DNA from 3 places in the Ignatzschineria sp. 22MB058224 genome. Region 1 is predicted to be linked to each of the others. Evidence: riboswitches for the same ligand, from Rfam matches in the RefSeq annotation. Region 1 holds a riboswitch; each other region holds the start of a gene.
The links. A riboswitch is a leader RNA that binds a small molecule or an ion and turns the genes downstream of it on or off. The one in region 1 is predicted to bind thiamine pyrophosphate.
Positions count from the first base shown of each region.

Region 2: it holds a riboswitch for thiamine pyrophosphate, as region 1 does, so the genes downstream of both, ACPF7B_RS06765 (thiamine phosphate synthase) here and thiB (thiamine ABC transporter substrate binding subunit) in region 1, are expected to answer to the same signal.
Region 3: it holds a riboswitch for thiamine pyrophosphate, as region 1 does, so the genes downstream of both, thiC (phosphomethylpyrimidine synthase ThiC) here and thiB (thiamine ABC transporter substrate binding subunit) in region 1, are expected to answer to the same signal.

Region 1 is NZ_CP187366.1:2,049,302-2,052,579, reverse strand. Features, by position in the region: gene ACPF7B_RS09040 (lysophospholipid acyltransferase family protein) at 1-460, shown strand, start outside; gene rsmD (16S rRNA (guanine(966)-N(2))-methyltransferase RsmD) at 460-1,059, shown strand; gene ACPF7B_RS09030 (hypothetical protein) at 1,296-1,439, shown strand; gene ACPF7B_RS09025 (hypothetical protein) at 1,563-1,769, shown strand; TPP riboswitch at 1,771-1,895, shown strand; gene thiB (thiamine ABC transporter substrate binding subunit) at 1,943-2,998, shown strand; gene thiP (thiamine/thiamine pyrophosphate ABC transporter permease ThiP) at 3,055-3,278, shown strand, end outside.
Region 2 is NZ_CP187366.1:1,535,397-1,538,674, reverse strand. Features, by position in the region: gene ACPF7B_RS06775 (GMC family oxidoreductase) at 1-774, opposite strand, end outside; gene ACPF7B_RS06770 (sugar dehydrogenase complex small subunit) at 799-1,311, opposite strand; TPP riboswitch at 1,494-1,602, shown strand; gene ACPF7B_RS06765 (thiamine phosphate synthase) at 1,677-2,306, shown strand; gene thiS (sulfur carrier protein ThiS) at 2,332-2,541, shown strand; gene ACPF7B_RS06755 (thiazole synthase) at 2,542-3,278, shown strand, end outside.
Region 3 is NZ_CP187366.1:38,208-41,485, forward strand. Features, by position in the region: gene ACPF7B_RS00100 (LysR family transcriptional regulator) at 1-384, opposite strand, end outside; gene ACPF7B_RS00105 (DoxX family protein) at 599-1,015, shown strand; TPP riboswitch at 1,289-1,393, shown strand; gene thiC (phosphomethylpyrimidine synthase ThiC) at 1,538-3,278, shown strand, end outside.

The DNA of each region.
Region 1 (3,278 bases):
GCGATCGGTCATTATCTTCCCAGAAGGAACACGCGTTCCCTTTGGTGAGGTGGTTCCCTTTAAGAAGGGGGGCTTTATTGTGGCAAAGCAGCTTGAAGCACCGATTCTCCCGATGGCGATTAACTCCGGGATTGCCGCACCGAAAGGCCGTTTTCTCAAAGAGCCGGGGATTATCACCATTGTGATTGGCGCACCGATCGAAGCAGAATCACGGACGACTTCAGAACTTGCCAAAGAGACAGAGAGCTGGATTCGTGGCCATATTGTCCCTTCGCTCAATGTCTCAAAGATCCCGACAGAAGCGGAGATCAAAGCTTTAACGGCGCCGATCAAACCCAAAGAGACAAAGAGAGAGAAAGCCGTAACGGCAGAAACAGAAAATATGGTGGAAACAGCTAAGATGCAAAGCGCGGAAGAGAGGGAAGTTGCCAAGGTGACTGAGGCAGAGGTGATGAAATAATGAGACATTCGGTACAGATTATTGGGGGCGAATATCGCTCCCGTAAGATTGAAGTGATCGATACCGATGGATTACGCCCGACCGCTTCACGCGTTCGCGAAACGCTCTTTAACTGGTTACAGATGGCTACACCCGGTGCAATTGTGATTGATGCCTTTGCCGGCACCGGTGCTTTAGGGATTGAGGCACTCTCTCGTGGTACTAAGCGAGCGATATTTATCGAAAAGGATGCCAATGTCTTTCGTACTTTAACGCAGAATCTCCGCACACTTAAAGTGCCTGAAGAGCGCTATCAGCTAATCAAAGGAAGTGCCTTAGAAGCCTTAACGCCGGGAAGCCCCCTTCATCAAGCGCTTCTCGAGCAGTTACCCCAATATCCCCGGCAACATCTCTTCCTCGACCCCCCTTTTTTCCATGATCTCTATACTCCACTTTTAGAGATTTTAGCGGGAAATCCCATTCTCTCAAACTTAACCTCTCTCTCCCTAGAGATGCCGGTCAAAGCCACCTTCGATCTCGAAAAAGCGCTCGCCCCCCTAGCGCTAAGCCGAGAAATGAAAACCAAAGAGAGTAAATTATTTCTTTATAGGGAAGTTTAAGATCGGAATCGATAACCTACAATGTGCATATAATCGTAAAAATGCTTCAAATGGTTAATCGAAACAAAAAAGCTGATGAATTGCCGGATCTTACTATCGCACTCTTCCAAAAGTTACGCGCCGGTAAATAGGCATTATCGATGCCAAACTGCGGGCATGCACCAGTAAAAAAATTGAGTTGGTAAGTTCCCGCCCTTCTATATAAACCTTCTTATTTGTTGAAACAACAAAGGTTAATGAGTTGCCGGAAATCACCTCTGCACGCTTTCACAGATCTCATGCCGGCAATGGGCAATCCTCAATTACCGACTGATCTATTTTGCATAGATCTCTTTCTCCTCGGCGCTGAAAGCGCCAAACTGCGGGCATGCACCGGTTAAAAGAACAAAATGGTTGGCTCCCGCCGCTCAACAAACTCTCTTAAGAATCATCAAAATGATTCATTGAGACAAAAGAGGCTGTTGAGTTGCCGGAGATTACTACTGCGTACATCCAAAAGGTGCATGCCGGCAAGTATCGCTACCTTAACGATTAATCATACTGAAATAAAGTGGGCTGATGCGGTGCCGGATCTTACTATCGCATTCTTCCAGAAGTTACGCGCCGGTAATATGGGCATTATTGATACCGGACCTCGAAAAGGTCCCGACATGGGCTTTTTACTTAAAATCTTGCTCTGTTTACAGAAGTTATCAAAGCTTCTACAATAGCTCTATCTCAACGGGGTGCTGTTACTTGAGAGCCGGTCGAGTTTGATCGCTCAAGGAGAGCTGAGATTTCACCCGTCGAACCTGATCCGGACAATACCGGCGGAGGGATTTGAGAATCGAGATGCCTGCGGGCTCTTCCTCAAATCCTGTGACACACTTACACAGGAGCCGTTATGATAAATCGAACCCTTTCTTCCCCCCTTAAGCGCCTTTCCCACTCTTTTCGTAAACCACTTCACCGAACTTTGTTGGTGGCATCGCTATTATTGTCGAGCTTAACGACGCTGGCTTTTGCTGAAAAACCGACATTGACCGTCTATACCTACGATTCCTTCGTCGCCGAATGGGGTCCGGGGCCGCTGATTAAAGAGCGCTTTGAAAAAACGTGCGATTGTGAATTAAAACTAGTCTCTCTCGGCGATGGCGTTTCGCTTCTCAATCGTCTGCGCATGGAGGGGAAAAAGAGTAAGGCGGATCTGATCCTCGGACTCGATAATAACCTGATTGCCGCCGCAGAAGAGACTGATCTCTTTACGCCGGCGAATATTGATCAATCAATGTTGAAATTACCGATCGAATGGGAGAACAAAACCTTTATCCCCTACGATTATGGCTACTTTGCCTTTATCTACGATAAACGAAAGATCGATAATCCCCCAACAAATATGGATGAGCTCCTAGATCCTGAAAACAAGTGGAGCATCATCTACCAAGATCCGCGCACAAGTACGCCGGGATTAGGCCTTCTTCTCTGGATGGAGAAGATCTACGGTCAGGAGACTGAATCTGCATGGCAAAAGATGGCGAAAAAGACCGTCACGGTAACCAAAGGTTGGAGCGAATCATACGGGCTCTTCCTGAAAGGTGAGAGCGATTTTGTCTTAAGCTATACCGCATCGCCGGGCTATCAGATGCTCTATGATAATGATGATAACTACGCAGCCGCACTCTTTGATGAAGGACACTATCTACAGATTGAGGTGGCGGCAAAATTGAAAGCAAGCCCCCATCCCGAACTTGCCGATCAATTTCTCCAATTTATGTTAACGCCAGAATTTCAGGAGACTTTACCGACCACCAACTGGATGTATCCTGTGATCGATATCCCGCTTCCTCCGGTCTATAAAGCATTACCATTGCCGGCAAAAGCGCTACTCTTTGGTGCAGAAGAGGTGGCGAAAGAGCGCCAAAATTGGATCAAACTGTGGCAATTTGCCGTAAGTCGATAGAAATTGTAATGACTATCCGTGATGACTATTCGTGATAACTTTTATGATTCCTCTCTATGATTAATCGGCAATTGATCCCCGGCTTGATCGCCTCAACGATCCTCGTGACTGTGGCGCTTCTTGCCTTTGGGGCGCTCTGGTGCTTCTCCCCTTCAATCTCTCTTGCGAAGATTTTTGGGGATCGCTATCTGTGGCATATTATCGGCTTTACCTTCTATCAGGCGCTACTGTCGACACTGCTCTCGGTCGGTCCGGCGATTTTGCTAGCTCGAGCGCTCTA
Region 2 (3,278 bases), 510 kb from region 1:
TTTTCCAACAATAATTTTATGGGCAACTGCTTCTGTAATGAGTTGTGCGCCATTACGTACAGATCGCATTGCATGAACGGATCCATTATAGAGTGTACCAATCGGGCAGATCTGATCACAGTTATTATTACCTTGACAGCCAGGTCGCCCATCGTATGATTTAGGGATACGGACAGTTGGCTCATGAATTACAGCAATACCTGCGGGCTGAAGAGCTTCTTTGATCTTTTTTGTCATATAAATATCTGCTTCAGGCTCAATTGGATATGGTTTTGAGCGTGGAGGGAAGGCTTTTCCAGGATTGACACCTGATTGATCCTCTGCATCATTACCTGCAACGCCAATAGCATATTCTGCACGTACATAATATGGTTCTAAATCTTCATAGGTCATTGGCCAATCGCGACCGACACCGTAGAGTGATTTTATTTTAAAGTCACTTGGGGTATAACGCCATGTAGCTCCCCCCCAGTGAGCAGTTGTTCCGCCAACAAGTTTGAGCATTCCCGGCATCATTTTAAATGAACCTTCATTCTCTAAATATCCTTCTTGGTTACTCGTTGGTGCCCAAGGATTATTGGGATAAGCATTATTACGGTCATAGTGACGGCCGGAGTTCTTAAAGTTTTCCAATAATTTCCAACGCGGAACACTAGGTCCTGCTTCTAATAAAATAACTGACTTTCCTTTCATTGCGAGCTCGTTGGCGACATTTGATCCGACTGCTCCGGAGCCGATGACGATAACATCAGCATCATATGTTTTTGTACTCATTATTTTGTCCTCTATTGAAATCTATTACGCTTTTGGAAGAGTTGCCCAATAATTGGTTGTCCATCGAGAATAACCAGGGATTGGGGTATATTTCTGAGTGAGCTTGTAGGTTTCAATTTCGGTATAAGTTACAAATTGAACACCATCATGCGCACGTTGAGGGAGAGGAGTACCAGCGTAGCCGAGATAGAATACGGCAATAATATCTTTTGCCGTATTTTGATATTTCTCTTTAAAGATAGGATTATTTTTTAGCGTATCGATATTTGAATACTGACCATTATTGATAAATGTTAAAAGCTCTTTTGCTTCTGCTTGAAAGTTACTATTTACTTTCGCAAGGGCATCAAAGGCTCTTTCAACAAGTAGAGGATCAAGCTGTTTATTTGTGAGGAATCTAGCTAACTTCACCTCATCATTTTGTTCAGTAAAGTTTGCCGCAAAGGTATAGGGGCTCATCAACATAAATGCTGATATAGCGCAACTTCCAATCAGAAATTTCCGACGGGAAGGATCGCTAGGAATATACTTATCCATATTCTATAAGTCTCCGTTTAATTGATAAAATAAAAAATCTTTGACACTACACATTAGCAATAGAAATATTGACATTTGTCAATATTTGGTAAATTTAGGTATTTTTAGTGACTGAGATATCAAGCACTCTTGAAAAGAGAGTTGCTCTAATTAGGGAGATCTTCTATACTTTGATGAAATTAATATTCCCCTAGAGGTGCTGTTGTTAACAGCTGAGATTGAAGTGAAACTTCGGGACTCTTATAACCTGATCTAGTTAATACTAGCGGAGGAAAGCGGTGAATGACAGGAGAGTTTTTCTAATGTGCTGAAGCAACTTTCATGGTTCTATTACCCTTTTCTCTGCAATGGAGAATTGAGTAAATATGGTGTTGTTACATGCTGTCACTCCTAACCTATCTGCGATTTCTGATGAGAATCTGATTGAGACAATTATCGCGATTTTACCATTTGTCGATTTTATCCAATTGCGTGAAAAGTCACGTTCAGCAAAATCTCTTGCTCGTTTAATTGAAGGAATGATAGATCAGGGTATTGATAAAGATAAATTAATTGTGAATGATCGTGCGGATATTGCGCATGCTTTTAAAATACCTCGAACACATCTGACTGAGAAAAGCCTCTCTTTAGCACTGTTACAATCGGCATTTCCAGACATGAAATTTGGTCGTTCAATACATTCGGTAAGCGCTGTTGAACGTAATATCGCTATGTATGATTATCTCTATTTAGGTCATATTTTTCCAACGGGTGAAAAGAGTTATCCCGCATTAGGAATAGAGCGTCTGGAGGAAGCATATCGTATTGCTAAAGAAAAAAGAGGACGATTAATTGCAATTGGCGGAATGAATGCAGAAACAGCGTTAAAAGTTTCATCTATTGTATCGGGGTTAGCGATAATGTCTGCCTTTTTCCCCCTCGTCGGTCATCGTTTAGATCCATCTTTAGCGCAGGAGCGGGCGCGTTATATTCGAAAAATGGTGAGCTCCCCCTAGTTTTAGGCTTGTAAGTGAGGATATTTTGAAAAAAATTATTATTAATGGTGATGAGCTAATAGTTAATGATTCCATTGGAACAGTCCATCAGCTAATCGAATTTTTAAAACTCGATAAACGTCGTTTTTTTATTGTTGAGCGTAATCGAGAAGTGGTGAAAAAAGAAGATTATTCGCAGATATCCGTTTGCGAGGGTGATCAATTTGAAATTGTACATTTTGTGGGAGGAGGTTAAATGACTTTAAATATTGGAAATTTTGCGTTTAATTCACGTCTATTTTTAGGAACAGGCAAATATCGTAATTTTGAAGAGCAAAAAGGGGCTGTGGAAGAGAGTGGGACAGAAGTCTTAACATTTGCAGTTCGCCGTATGAATATTTTTGATGACAAGCAGCCAGATTTGTTAGAGTCGCTTGATCTCTCAAAGTATAAATTATTGCCAAATACTGCTGGCGCTTATACCGCAGAAGAAGCAGTAAGGACAGCTAAACTTGCCTATGCATCGGGACTTTGTGACATGATAAAGGTTGAAGTGATTGGTTGTAAAAAGACATTGCTTCCCGATCCAATTGAAACGTTGAAAGCGACTGAAATGTTATTAGCAGAAGGAATGACTGTTTTAGTTTATACCTCTGATGATGTTGTTTTAGCAAGACGACTGCAAGAGATGGGGTGTCATGCCATTATGCCGGGGGCTTCGCCGATTGGAAGTGGATTGGGAATTATGAATCCTGTGAATCTACAATATATTATCGAGCAAGCAACTGTGCCGGTGATTGTTGATGCGGGATTAGGAAGCCCCAAGGATGTTGCTTATGCGATGGAGCTCGGTGCAGATGGTGTATTAATGAATAGTGCAGTCGCTTATAGTGAAGATCCAATCAAAATGAGTAGAGCGATGAGACTTGCCGTAGAAGCAGGGCGTTTAGGGTATGAAGCCAAACGAATGCCAATGAAACTGACACCAACGGC
Region 3 (3,278 bases), 180 kb from region 1:
TTGAAGATTATGACGATTTTGTTCAATAAAAGGGGAGAGGTTAGGAATTAATACTGTAACGCCATAACTATCTGGTGCACTAATCCGCAATGTACCATGGGGTTTAACGTTCGCTGCTAATTGATTTTCCATCGCCAAAATTTCATCAATAGATTTTTTACAGACCTCATAATAGCTTATCCCTTCTTCTGTTAAACGCATTGCACGCGTGGAACGAATAAAAAGTTTCAAGGAGAGTTTTTTTTCTAAACGTGCGATTGCTTTACTGATAGAAGATGGAGTTGTTCCTAGTAAAATGGCTGCCTCTGTAAAACTATTGCATTCCGCGACTTTACAAAAAAGGTAGATATCTTCCAGATCAATTTTTTTGGAGATGGTACTCATAAATTTCATTGCCTTTTATGTCGAGCATTAATGCAAAAATGGAAATAATGATTTTCCATTCTTCTATATCAGCACTCTAAAAGAAACTCTACTATAACCACATGTTAAATATTTTGATGGGTTAATAAAGCGATAGATTAGTTCATTAGAATGATTTTAATTTATTCAAAATTATACAAAATTGCATGTTAGTTTTTTTCAAGAGGAATGACGAATGTTTAATCCAAATGTTTTTGTTAAAAATAGTGTTTCATCAGCTGGAGCCCAATCGTTACTCATGTTGGTGGGTCGTGCTTTCTTAGCATATCTTTTTATTGTGTCTGGATGGGGGAAAATCTTCGGTTTTTCAGGAACCGCTGCATATATGGCATCAAAGGGATTGCCAGAAGGACTATTATGGCTCGTTATTCTACTTGAACTCGGTGGCGGACTTGCAATTCTTATTGGTTTTCAAACGCGTTTTGTGGCATTTTTTATGATTATTTTTAATATCGCGACTGCGTTTATTTTTCACGGAGCCCCCGAAGATGCAACATCCTTTATGAAAAATATTGCAATCGCAGGCGGGTTTATCTATTTGATGGCGCATGGTGCTGGGCTTTGGAGTGTTGACCGTTATTTAGAAAAATAGATTATGTCCTTACTATTAGCGATTAGATAAAACTTTATTCATCAATTCCCCCCCTCAATCCTCAGTGAACCGTATCTTTGTAAGATACGGTTTTTTATGTGTAAATCATCCGTTATTTTTGAAACAGGTTTTTATTAGAGAAACAAATTACTAGTGCAATTTAGAATAAGATGAATCATCTGTTGTCTAAATTTTGATAATGGAATATTTGTATCCGAGAAACTTTGATTTTTAGGCCTAAACAGGCTATAACTACACTCTTGATACAAAGTATCAATTCGCTAGGGGAGCTCTTTAGAGAGCTGAGATTAGCTTTTGCTTAAACCCTTTGGACCTGATCTGGCTAGTACCAGCGTAGGGAAGTCACTATTAGCAAAAAGTACAATAATTTGAAAATATATTTATCAATTTTTGATGATAATTGTCGTCAATTTATTGTCATCTCTATATTGCTTACAATGTCATTTTACGCCCGTGCCAGAATCTCGTCTTTATTGATCAAAATAATAAAGGAGAGGTTTTATGACTCAAAAAATCCAATTAATGAAGCAGTTTCCCAAGAGTCGCAAAGTCTATGTTGAAGGCAGTCGACCCGATATTTTAGTGCCATTTCGTGAGATTGAATTGAGCGATACGCTTGGCCCGAAAGGGGAAGTGATCGAGAAGAATGAACCATTTCGCGTCTACGATACTAGTGGTCCTTATACCGATGAGAATTATCAAGTGGATCTCACAAAAGGGCTGCCGGCACTCAAAAGAGATTGGGTGATAGAGCGCGGTGATGTGGAGGAGTATTATGGCCGCAAAAAGAGCGCGCGCGATGATGGCTACAAGCGTGAAGATGATCCACGTATCAATGAGGGCGTATTCCCGGGGTTAAAGCGTAAACCTCTGCGTGCTAAGCCGGGCATGAATGTGACACAGATGCACTATGCACGTAAAGGAATCATTACGCCGGAGATGGAGTTTATCGCCATTCGCGAAGGGATGACGCCGGAGTTTGTACGTGATGAAGTCGCTGCAGGACGGGCGATTATTCCCTCAAATATCAATCATCCTGAAGCAGAGCCGATGATTATTGGTAAAAATTTCCATGTGAAGATCAATGCCAATATCGGTAACTCAGCGATCACCTCCAATATCGAAGAGGAAGTGGAGAAGATGACTTGGGCAACCCGTTGGGGCGCTGATAACGTCATGGATCTCTCAACAGGAAAAGATATCCATAAAACGCGTGAGTGGATCATCCGTAACTCCGCGGTGCCGATCGGAACAGTGCCGATCTATCAAGCGCTTGAAAAGGTGAATGGCATTGCTGAAGATCTCAACTGGGAAGTTTTCCGCGATACGCTGATTGAGCAAGCAGAGCAGGGGGTCGATTACTTTACAATTCATGCCGGCGTTCTACTCCGCTATATTCCAATGACGGCTAATCGTGTGACCGGCATTGTTTCTCGTGGTGGATCGATCATGGCGCAATGGTGTTTAGCGCACCATAAAGAGAACTTTATCTATGAGAACTTTGAAGAGATCTGCGAGATCATGAAGCAGTATGATATCTCTTTCTCATTAGGTGATGGCCTGCGTCCAGGATCGATTGCAGATGCTAATGATGAAGCGCAATTTGCAGAACTTAAGACGCTCGGTGAATTGACAGAGATTGCCTGGAAGCACGATGTACAGACGATGATCGAAGGCCCAGGACATGTGCCGATGAATAAGATCAAAGAGAATATGGAGATGCAGGAGAAGTATTGTCACGATGCGCCTTTCTATACATTAGGCCCATTAACGACCGATATTGCTCCGGGATATGATCATATTACTTCAGCAATTGGTGCCGCACAGATCGCTTGGTATGGTACAGCAATGCTCTGCTATGTGACGCCGAAAGAGCATTTAGGTCTTCCAAACCGTGAAGATGTGCGTGCCGGCGTTGTCACCTATAAGTTAGCGGCACATGCGGCTGACTTAGCGAAAGGGCATCCAAATGCACAAAAACGAGATGATGCACTCTCAAAAGCACGTTTTGAATTCCGCTGGGAAGATCAATTCAATCTCGGTTTAGATCCAGAGCTTGCGCGTGAGTATCATGATGAAACGCTCCCACAAGAGGCGGCAAAAGTCGCACACTTTTGCTCAATGTGTGGTCCTAAATTCTGCTCAATGCGTATCTCCCAAGATATTCGCCGGGAAGCACAAGCGAAAAACCTTGCCGAAGCGCCGGAAGAAGTACGTGTTGCGATTGAAGGCATGAAGCAGA